Regions from separate parts of the Streptomyces sp. SD15 genome, predicted to be linked through region 2. Evidence: riboswitches for the same ligand, from Rfam matches in the RefSeq annotation. Region 2 holds a riboswitch; the other holds the start of a gene.
What was found. Region 2 has a riboswitch for cyclic di-AMP ahead of ACX28W_RS36780 (C40 family peptidase). Riboswitches for the same ligand answer to the same signal wherever they lie in the genome.

Region 1 (5,488 bases), on a different contig from region 2:
GCCCGTGGGCACTCCCGGGAGGGGAGCGATGCCGTCGTACACGCGGAGGAGGCGGCCCTCGCCAAGATCGATCCCGCGGATCCGCGCCTTCGCTCCGCCACCGTCTACAGCAGCCTCGAACCGTGCGCCCGCCGCGCCTCCCGGCCCGCTCCCTGCGCCCGGCTGATCCTCGACGCGGGAGTACGGCGGGTCGTCACCGCGTGGCGCGAGCCCGACACGTTCGTGGCGGCGGCCGACGGTACCGGGCTGCTGGTGGCCGCGGGTGCGGATGTCGTCGTACTGCCGGAGTACGAGGAGCGGGCGGTGGCACCCAACCGGCACCTTCTTTCCCCGTGAGGAACCCGCCCGGATGAACGGCAGGAGGGGTGCGCGTAAACGCGTGTGCTTCGGACCCCGCGGATGGCGTACACTAATTTCAACGACGCGGGGTGGAGCAGCTCGGTAGCTCGCTGGGCTCATAACCCAGAGGTCGCAGGTTCAAATCCTGTCCCCGCTACTGAAGGCCGAGGGCCGGAACTCAGATTCATGAGTTCCGGCCCTCGGTTTTTTGGCTTTCCGCATCCGCGCGCACGCCGCTTTCTCGCGCCGCTTTCTCACGCCTCGACGGTCGGTAGTCTTGCGCTCACTATGAGTTGCCTTCGCTGGATGGAACGGCGCGGACCGGTGCCCGCCTTGTTGCTCGCCGTGGGCGCGCTGTCCCTCGGGGCCTGCCACGGCGGCCCCGGCCTAGCGCCGCGGGACGGGACCGTCATCGCCCCGGCCGGGTACCACCACGGTCCCTTCCCCGGGGCTCGCCGTCCGGGCGGTCCGGCTGGTGCTTCGCGTACGGAATCTCTCGTGGCGGGAGGATGCTCCTGGCGGGAGGGATGCGCGCGGACCGGCTGGGGTGCGAGCCGCTGATCGTCACGGGCGCCCGCAGCAGGTGATCCTGCGGGACGCGGCGCGCTGCGGGGCGGTCGCCGCGGAGGGTCGGGTGCGGGGACTTCCCGCTGTCACGCATCCCTCGGTCGGCCCACCCCGCTCGCCCCCCGCCCCCGCTCCGGGAAACCTGGACGGGTGGGGCAGCGAGGAGGTGCGCAGCGGGCTGGAGGGTCCGACGACCGGGCGGGCCGGAAGGTGCCCAGGCACTCCGTGTCCGATCCGAGGCCGCAGGGCGAGCCGACTCCGTGCCCCACCGAGGGGAAGCGGCGGAAAATCTCGTACGTGCGGGCCTTCGTCCGGGCGCTGCCCGCGCTGCTCGTCGTCGCCGGGGCGTTCTACGAGTACCTCACGCCGACGGCGTACACCGCGGGCCCCCTCTTCACGGCCGCACCGCTCGTGGCCGCGCCGCTGTTCTCGCTGCGCGGCACGGTGCTGACCGGCGCCGCGGCGGTCGTCGTGGTGCTCGCGATCCACCTCCGGTTCGGCCTCGCCTTCACCGTGGACGCGATCACCGAGACGTTCACGGTGGCGACGGTCTCCGTGCTGGCCGTGCTCATCAACAACCTTGTACGCCGCGGCGGCGAACGGCTCGCCTCGGCCCGCGAGATCGCCGAGGCGGCCCAGCGTGCCGTGCTGCCGGAGCCCGAGGAGCGGATCGGCGGGCTCGAGGTCGCGGCGCGGTACGAGGCCGCGCAGGCCGGCGCGTTCATCGGCGGCGATCTGTACGCCGTGCAGGACTCCCCGCACGGCGTACGGCTGCTGGTGGGCGACGTACGCGGGAAGGGTATGGGCGCGGTGGGCGCCGTGGCGGTGGTCATCGGGTCGTTCCGGGAGGCCGCCGAGCAGGAGGCGACGCTGGAGGCGATCGCGGGGCGCCTTGAGCGGGCGCTGGCGCGCGAGGCCACCCGGCGCGACAGCATCGAGATCTCCGAGGGGTTCGCCACGGCCGTCCTCGCGGAGATCCCGCACGGAGGCCGCGTCGTACGGACCGTCAGCCGCGGCCACCCGCCGCCGCTGCTCCTGCGCGAGGACGGTTCGCTGGTCGAGCTCGCCGCCGAGGACCCCGCACTGCCGCTCGGCATGGGCGAGTTGGGCACCTGGCCGGACCGTGGGGAGGAGGTGGATTTCCCACGCGGGGCCATGCTCCTCTTCTACACGGACGGCCTGTCCGAGGCCCGCGACCGGCACGGGAACTTCTACGATCCGGCGGCGCGTCTGGCCGGGCGGGTCTTCGGCGGCCCGGACGCGCTGCTGGCCACGCTCGCCGAGGAGGTCCGCCGGCATACGGGCGGCGCCTTGACCGACGACATGGCGCTGCTCGCGGTACGGCGTCCGTGACTGTTGCGCGCGGTTCTTGATCGTTGTCACGAGGGGTGATCGGTCGACGCCCCTCCGCATAACAACTGACACGCCGTCAAGTAAACGTGTTTCGGTGAGGCGTGGTCAACTCGCCCGATTTTCGCCGGTCATCACCCGTAAGTCCTGGCCAAAAGCTGTTAACGATCAGTCCGAACAGCTTGGAATCCGGTGCCCGAGTCTATTAACGTTCGATAACGCAGCGCGGTCGTCCCAGCCGTCACAAGAGATGGCTCCGTGCGCACGCGCCGAATCCCGCAAGGGAACCGGGGAACCACCAATTTGGGGTGAATCGAGCGTCTTTCGCGGTGAGATACCGCGGTTGACGCGCGTAGGAGACCTTCCTGCTCCGAACCCGTCAGCTAACCCGGTAGGCGAGAAGGAAGGAAAGGAGCACGCCCACGTGGCGTCCAACCGGCCCGCCCAGCCCACTTCGTTCGCGCCGAACGACACTCAGACTTTTGGCTACGCATACGGCAACGACGAGGGCCCCTGGGAGGAGTGGAATCCCACCGAGGATTCCGTCCGTCCCGTCCGCGGCCGGCACCGCGTCTCCAAGCAGCGCGGGGGCGGACTCGCGCGCAGCTCCACGGTCCTGGGCGTCGGCGTCATAGCCGCCGTCGGCGCGGGCGGCATGGCCACCGCGGCGCCCGGCAAGCCGCCGGTGTCGATCTCGCTGCCCGACCTGTCCTCGGTCACCGACTCGGCCAAGGCCCTGATATCCGACGACGGCGGCTCCAGCACGCCCAAGGGCTCCGCCACACCGCTCACCAGCGCCGGCCTGACCAGCGCCGACGCCTCGGAGGGCAGCAAGGACGCGGGCGAGGCGCTGCGTGCCCGCATCATCCAGCAGGCGGAGTCGCAGCAGGACCAGGTCGACAAGGCGGCCCAGGCCGCCGCCCAGGCCGCCGCCGCGAAGAAGGCCGCCGATCAGGCTGCCAAGGCGGAGGAGGCGGCCGAGGCCAAGGCCGCCGCCGCGAAGGAGAAGGCGGAGCAGGAGGCCAAGGAGCAGGCCGAGGCCGCGCGCCTCGCCGAGCTCGCCAAGAGCTTTGCGCTGCCCACCTCCTCGTACACCCTCACCTCGACCTTCGGCCAGGCCGGCTCCCTGTGGTCCTCCGGCTACCACACCGGCCTCGACTTCGCCGCGCCCACGGGCACGCCGATCAAGGCGATCCACAGCGGCACGATCACCGAGGCGGGCTGGTCCGGCTCGTACGGCTACCGCACGATCCTCACCCTCGACGACGGTACGGAGCTGTGGTACGCCCACCAGTCCTCGATCGGCGTCAGCGTCGGGCAGAAGGTCAACACGGGTGACGTCATCGGGCGTGTGGGCGCGACCGGCAACGTCACCGGGGCGCACCTCCACCTGGAGGTCCACACCGGCGGCAGCTCCACCGGGATCGACCCGATGGCGTGGCTGCGGAGCAAGGGCCTGACCCCCTGATCTCAGCCTTGATCTCGGCTCTGATCTCTCGGCTCTGATCTTTCCGTCCTGATCTCTCCGGTGGGGCCGGCTTGCGTGCGGAATATACGCGTCCGGTACGCATGTTGAAGTTGAGCATGACTTCTCTTCGCAAGCTCGGCTCCTCCGACCTCGAGGTCTTCCCGCTCGCCCTCGGCGGCAACGTCTTCGGCTGGACCGCCGACGAGACGCAGTCCTTCGCCGTCCTCGACGCGTACGCCGCGGCGGGCGGCAACTTCGTGGACACCGCTGACGCCTACTCCGCCTGGGTTCCCGGCAACTCGGGCGGCGAGTCGGAGACGATCATCGGCCAGTGGTTCGCCGCCCGCGGCAACCGCTCCGACGTCGTCCTCGCCACCAAGGTCAGCGCCCACCCCGAGTACAAGGGGCTGGCCCCGGCGAACATCAAGGCCGCCGCCGACGCCTCGCTGCGCCGCCTGGGCACGGACTACATCGACCTCTACTACACCCACTTCGACGACACCTCGGTCCCGGTCGAGGAAATCATCGGCGCGCTCGACGAGCTGGTCCGGGCCGGCAAGGTTCGTGCGATCGCCGCCTCCAACATCTCTCCCGAACGGCTCTCGGAGTCCCTGGAGTTCTCCGACCGCGAGGGCTTCGCGCGCTATGTCGCCCTCCAGCCCCACTACAACCTCGTCTCGCGCGACACCTATGAGGGCCGGCTCCAGGAGATCGCCTCCCGGGCCGGCCTGGCCGCCGTCCCGTACTACGCCCTCGCGTCCGGCTTCCTCACCGGCAAGTACCGCCCGGGTACGACGGTCGACTCGGCGCGTGCCGAGGGCGCGGCCGAGCACCTCGAGACCGAGCGGGGCATCCGGGTCCTGGCCGCCCTCGACGAGGCCGCCCAGGCCCACGACGTCCCCGTTGCCACGGTCGCCCTGGCCTGGCTCGCGGCCCAGCCGACGGTCGCGGCCCCCATCGCCTCGGCCCGCACGGTCGACCAGCTCCCGGCGCTGCTCGGGGTGGCGGACCTGGTGCTCACGGACGCGGAGCTGGCGAAACTGACGGAGGCGTCGGCCTGAGGCCGCCGTACCGTATCCCGCGTACGGGCCCTTACGACTGATACGGGTTGTAAGGGCTGTAGGCGGGATACGGCGCCGGCGGGTGGCCGTAGCCGTGGTTGCCGCCGTAGCCGTACCCGGACCACGGGGGCGGTACCGGTACCGGCACGACCGGGGCCGTCGCCCGTGCCGCGTACGCGAGGGAGGGGCGGGCGACCTCCCGGCGGCGCCAGAGCTCGTGCAGCAATTCCCGCTCCCGTACGACGAAGTCGGCGTCGGCCCGGCCGAGCCGCCCCCGGTGCCGCAGAAACGCGAGCGAGGTCGCGTACGCCTCGTACTGGGCGACCGAGCGCGCCGCGGGCTTGCCGAAGCGACGGGCGGCGTATTCGCGGGCGAGTCGCCGTGCCCGCATCGATCCGAGCGCGTACGGCTCGGGCGCGGTCAGCCACCCGGCGGCGGTGTACGCCGGAAGTTCGGTCCGCACGGTCTTCAGCTCCCGCTGCCGCGTCCAGATGACGAGGAAGGTGAGCAACCCGAACGCCGGCACCATGAACGCGCCGTACACCGCGAAGAACCCGTACTCCCCGAAGTTCGACGAGCCGTTCCAGACGGCGTGCATGCCCATCGCGAGCAGCAGCCCGGCGAGGGGCAGCAGGCCCCGGCGCAGCCGCCGGCGGTCGGCGGACAGCGCCGCGATGCCGAAGCCGATGCCGGTGAGCACGGT
Region 2 (5,488 bases):
TCCGCGAGGACCAGGACGCCGTACCAGCCGAGGGAGAGCACGGCCAGGGCGAGGGTCACGGCGCGCAGCACACCGCTGTCGTCGTCGTTCCACAGGTAGGCGTTCACATGGTGCGCGGCGATCAGCTTCGACCCGGCCAGCGCCGAGATGGCGAGCGCTCCGCCCGCGATCCAGTGGTCCCCGGTCCCCACGGCGATCTCCCGGAAGTCGAAGCAGAGCAGCGCCACCACATACAGCACGATCCCCAGCCAGAACAGCACCAGCGCCGTGTGCGCGAGCCAGTCCGCGTGTGTGACCGGGGCGAGCACCGCGCCCAGCACCGCGAGCCCCTGCGTGGCCACACACCCGAGGAACACGGCACCGGGCATACGGGGCCTGAAGCGCCGTACGACCAGGAAGAGCAGCCCCGGCCAGAGCACGGCCGAGAGGGCGAGCAGGGCCTCGGCCACTTCCTGCCGGCCCAGTGTGGTGAGCCGGGTGCCGAGCACGGTGGTCGCCGCGACCGCGGTGAGCGCACCCGGCGTGCCGGCCTCCGCCACCCACCGCACCCGCTCCCGCAGCAGCCGTACGACGAAGTCGGCGGCGAGCCCGAGCCAGGCGACGGCCGTCAGGACCAGCGCGATACGGGACAGGGTCTCGTGGCCGGTCTCATACAGCCCGACCGAGATGATGCCGGTGGCCATGACGGCGGCTCCGTCGCTCGGTGGACGCCGCGCCCACCAGGCGCGAAGTCGGGCCCACCGGGTGCGGGGCGGGGAGGTGGCTGGCATGGGCCTGATGCTAAGGAACTTTGGACCGGTTGCCCGCGGGGCACGCGCGCGTGGAGCTCGACGAGTCTCACGCGCGCGTGCCCCGCGGCCAAGGCGTTACGCCGGACGCACCACGCTGTGGATGATCGACTCGCCGGCGTAGAAGATCGACTCCTCGCGGACGTACGTACCCGGCTTGGGGGCGTGGATCATCATGCCGTTGCCGACGTAGAGGCCGACGTGGCTGATGTCGTCGTAGAAGAAGACGAGGTCACCGGGTTTGATGTCGGAGAGGGCGACCGTCGTGCCCGCCGTGACCTGGTCCCAGGTGGTGCGCGGGAGGGTGACGCCGGCGGCCTTCCAGGCGGCCTGGGTGAGACCGGAGCAGTCGTACGAGCCGGGCCCGGTCGCGCCCCAGACGTACGGCTTACCGATCTGGGCGCGGGCGAAGGCGATGGCCTTGTCGGCCTTGGCGGTGTACGAGGCGTCGGTGGCCGAGGTCCCGGAGGAGCTGGAGCTTCCCGTGGTCGCGGACGACGAGTCCGTCTCCTGCTGGGCCGCCGCCTCCTGGCGCGCCTTCTCCTCCGCCTCCGCGGCGGCCTGCTGCTGCGCCAGCTCCGCCGCCTTGCGATCGGCCTCTTCCTGCTTCTCCTTCTCGATCGCCGCGAGTCGCGCCTTCTCCTCGGCGGTCAGCTTCGAGAGCAGTTCGCGCGCCTCGGTGAGCTTGCGCTGCACCTCCGTCTTGGACGTCTGCAGCGCGTTCTCGGAGGTGGTGAGCGTCTGCAGGCTCTGGGAGGCCTCCGCGCGCTTCTTCGTGGTGTCGGCCTGCTCGGTGATGTAGTCGTCGACGGCCGCCTTCTGGCGGGTGGTGAGACGGCTCATCAACTGGGTCTGGTCGAAGTAGTCCTGCGGGTCGTCGGCCAGCAGAAGGGTCGCGGTGTCGGGGGTGGTGGCGCCGGTGCGGTACTGGGCCGCGGCGAACGAACCCAGCTCCTCACGTGCGGTGTTGAGACTCTCGGTGCGCTGGGCCACGTCGTCGAGGAGGGCGTCGACGCGCTTCCGCTGCTTGGCGGTCTTCTCCCTGGTCGCGTTGTACTTCTCGGTGGCCGTCTCGGCCTGGTGGTAGAGGTCGTTGACCTTCTTCTCGACCTCTTCGATGCTCGGCTTGGGCTCCGCCGAGGGCGCGGCGTTGGCCGTCTGGGAGAGCAGGGCCATGGAGGTGAGGGCCGCCGTGGCGAGGGCGGGAGTCCGTATGCCCGCTACCCGCGCGCCCCTGGAACTCCTCTTGTGTTGCGACGCCAAGAGAGGCGACTCCTTCCGTGATCCGCCTACCGAGTTAGCTGTCGGGTTCGGGCGGGTACTTCCGGAAGGTTTGCCCTACGGTCCTTGTCCCCCAGGACAGTTGGACCGATTCACCCCAAGGTCGGTTGGGTCCCCGGCTCCGACTGCCTTACGGCGCACCGGACTCGGCGGAGGCCGCACGGCCCGGCGACGTTCGCCGGTGAGTGTCGAGCGGCCTGCCCGGCACGCTAGCCAATGCGTGTGGCTTCTGTGAAGTTTGATGTGCGATATGCCCGATACATTTTCGTGACCTTATTCGGTGGCGTTGTTGTGCGCGGGAAATCCTGGGGGGATAACTGGTGGTTTTTCGCTTTCTGTCCATTCATTACTGGCGGATTGCCGACCGTAATGGAGCGATTCTGGAGGGTGATGGGGCGGCGACTGGGACGGCGACGGGGTGGTCTGCCCGTCCCGGGTCACGGAATCCGGTCGAGTTCGCGGGGTGGCGGCGGGGTGTCAGTGGGGCGGCCTAGACTCGGAGAGCGATGAGCAGCCTCTTTGATGACAGCTTCCTGGCGGACCTCAAGCCCTCGCGGGGCCATGAGGGAGAGCCCCCGCCGCCGCCCGAGGACGATCACGTACCGGAGCCGATTCCGGACGATCTGTTCGGCGGCAAGTTCGACGTGCCGCCGGACCGGGACGCGTACTACCGCGACGGCGCCCCGCGCCCCGCCGTGGACCCGGCCGCGCTCCTCGACGGGCTGAACGAGAACCAGCGAGCGGCCGTGGTGCACTCCGGCTCCCCGCTGCTCATCGTGGCCGGCGCCGGCTCCGGCAAGACCCGTGTGCTCACCCACCGGATCGCGCATCTGCTGGGCGAGCGCCATGTCCACCCCGGCCAGATCCTCGCGATCACCTTCACGAACAAGGCCGCGGGCGAGATGAAGGAGCGCGTCGAGCACCTCGTCGGCCCGCGCGCGAACGCGATGTGGGTGATGACCTTCCACAGCGCGTGTGTGCGGATCCTGCGCCGTGAGTCGAAGAGGCTCGGCTTCACCTCCTCCTTCTCGATCTACGACGCCGCCGACAGCAAGCGCCTGATGGCTCTGGTCTGCCGCGACCTGGACCTCGACCCGAAGCGCTTCCCGCCCAAGTCGTTCAGCGCCAAGATCTCGAACCTGAAGAACGAGCTGATCGACGAGGAGGACTTCGCCGCCCAGGCCACCGACGGCTTCGAGAAGACCCTCGCCCAGGCGTACGCGATGTACCAGTCGCGGCTGCGCGAGGCCAACGCGCTCGACTTCGACGACCTGATCATGACGACGGTCAACCTCCTGCGCGCCTTCCCGGATGTCGCCGAGCACTACCGCCGCCGCTTCCGCCACGTCCTGGTCGACGAGTACCAGGACACCAACCACGCGCAGTACGCGCTGGTCAGGGAGCTCGTCGGTCCGGCGACCGGCGACCGGCCCGAGGACGCGCCGCCGGCCGAGGGCGACCTCGAGCCCGCCGAGCTGTGCGTCGTGGGCGACGCCGACCAGTCGATCTACGCCTTCCGCGGCGCGACCATCCGCAACATCCTCCAGTTCGAGGAGGACTACCCGGACGCGACGACGATCCTCCTGGAGCAGAACTACCGCTCCACCCAGACGATCCTCAGCGCGGCCAACGCGGTCATCGAGCGCAATGAGTCACGCCGCCCCAAGAACCTGTGGACCAACGCGGGCGCCGGTTCCCACATCACCGGGTACGTCGCCGACACCGAGCACGACGAGGCGCAGTTCGTCGCCGACGAGATAGACCGTCTCACCGACGCGGGTGAGGCCAAGGCGGGCGACGTCGCCGTCTTCTACCGTACGAACGCCCAGTCCCGTGTTTTCGAAGAAGTCTTCATCCGCGTCGGCCTGCCCTACAAGGTCGTCGGCGGAGTCCGCTTCTACGAGCGCAAGGAGGTCCGGGACGTCCTCGCGTACCTCAGGGTCCTGTCCAACCCCGAGGACTCGGTCCCGCTTCGTCGCATTCTCAACGTGCCCAAGCGGGGCATCGGTGAGCGGGCGGAAGCGATGATCGACGCGCTCTCGCAGCGCGAGCGGATCAGCTTCCCGCAGGCGCTGCGCCGCGTCGACGAGGCGTACGGGATGGCGGCGCGCTCGACCAACGCGGTCAAGCGGTTCAACACGCTCATGGAGGACCTCCGTACGATCGTCGACTCCGGAGCGGGCCCGGCGACCGTCCTGGAGGCGGTCCTCGAGCGCACCGGCTATCTCGCCGAGCTGCAGGCCTCGACCGACCCGCAGGACGAGACACGCATCGAGAACCTCCAGGAACTCGCCGCCGTGGCCCTGGAATTCGAGCAGGAGACCGGCGAGGGTGAGGGCGGGGGCGAGGCGCAGGCATCGGGCGGACTCTCCGACTTCCTGGAGCGGGTCGCCCTCGTCGCCGACTCCGACCAGATCCCCGACGAGGAGGACGGCAACGGCGTCATCACTTTGATGACCCTGCACACCGCCAAGGGCCTCGAGTTCCCGGTCGTCTTCCTCACCGGCATGGAAGACGGCGTCTTCCCGCACATGCGCGCGCTGGGACAGGTCAAGGAGCTGGAGGAGGAGCGGCGCCTCGCGTACGTCGGCATCACGCGCGCGCGGGAGCGGCTGTACCTCACCCGGTCGGCCCTGCGCAGCGCGTGGGGCCAGCCCTCGTACAACCCGCCGTCCCGCTTCCTGGAGGAGATCCCGGACGCGCACCTGCAGTGGAAGCGCACGGGTGCGACAGCTCCGGTGTCGTCGGGTCCCGTCTCCGGCGTGGCGGCCTCGCTTTCGTCCTCGCGCTCGCGGTCCGCGGCGTCCGGTGCCTCCGGCTTCGCGACGCGCCGCGGGGTCTCCGAGAAGCCGGTGGTCTCACTGGCGGTCGGCGACCGGGTCACCCACGACCAGTTCGGCCTCGGCACCGTGGTCGGGGTGAAGGGCACGGGTGCGAACGCGGAGGCGACGATCGACTTCGGGGAGCCGAAGCCGAAGCGGTTGCTGCTGCGGTATGCGCCGGTGGAGAAGCTGTAGCCCCTCGGGGGCTCGCTGGTGGGGACCCGGCCGTTGCCTACGTCGGGTTCGGGGCCCGGCGGTTGGTTACGTCGGGTCCAGACCGTGGCTGCGCAGCCACGCCAGCGGGTCGATCGCCGAACCGCCGGCCGGGCGGACCTCGAAGTGCAGGTGCGGCCCGGTGGAATTGCCGGAGTTCCCGGAGAACGCGATCGTGTCACCGGCCTTCACGGTGGTGCCGGACGCGACGTTGTAGCTGGAGAGGTGGCAGTACCACGTCTCCGTGCCGTCCGTGCCGGTGACGATCATCATGTTTCCGTACGCGCTGTTCCACTGCGTCCGTACGGTTCCGTCGGTCGCGGCCAGCACCGTCGTGCCGTACGACACCGGGAAGTCGATGCCCGTGTGCACGGACATCCAGTT

Region 1: it holds a riboswitch for cyclic di-AMP, as region 2 does, so the genes downstream of both, ACX28W_RS05070 (M23 family metallopeptidase) here and ACX28W_RS36780 (C40 family peptidase) in region 2, are expected to answer to the same signal.

The regions. Positions count from the first base shown of each region.
Region 1 covers NZ_JBTLMO010000004.1:20,798-26,285, reverse strand. Annotated here, with positions in the region: gene ACX28W_RS05085 (dihydrofolate reductase family protein) at 1-336, shown strand, start outside; tRNA gene ACX28W_RS05080 (tRNA-Met) at 423-496, shown strand; gene ACX28W_RS05075 (PP2C family protein-serine/threonine phosphatase) at 1,132-2,259, shown strand; cyclic di-AMP (ydaO/yuaA leader) riboswitch at 2,514-2,669, shown strand; gene ACX28W_RS05070 (M23 family metallopeptidase) at 2,681-3,724, shown strand; gene ACX28W_RS05065 (aldo/keto reductase) at 3,841-4,785, shown strand; gene ACX28W_RS05060 (PrsW family intramembrane metalloprotease) at 4,817-5,488, opposite strand, start outside.
Region 2 covers NZ_JBTLMO010000057.1:28,198-33,685, reverse strand. Annotated here, with positions in the region: gene ACX28W_RS36785 (tellurite resistance/C4-dicarboxylate transporter family protein) at 1-770, opposite strand, end outside; gene ACX28W_RS36780 (C40 family peptidase) at 867-2,051, opposite strand; cyclic di-AMP (ydaO/yuaA leader) riboswitch at 2,060-2,231, opposite strand; gene pcrA (DNA helicase PcrA) at 2,576-5,086, shown strand; gene ACX28W_RS36770 (M23 family metallopeptidase) at 5,153-5,488, opposite strand, start outside.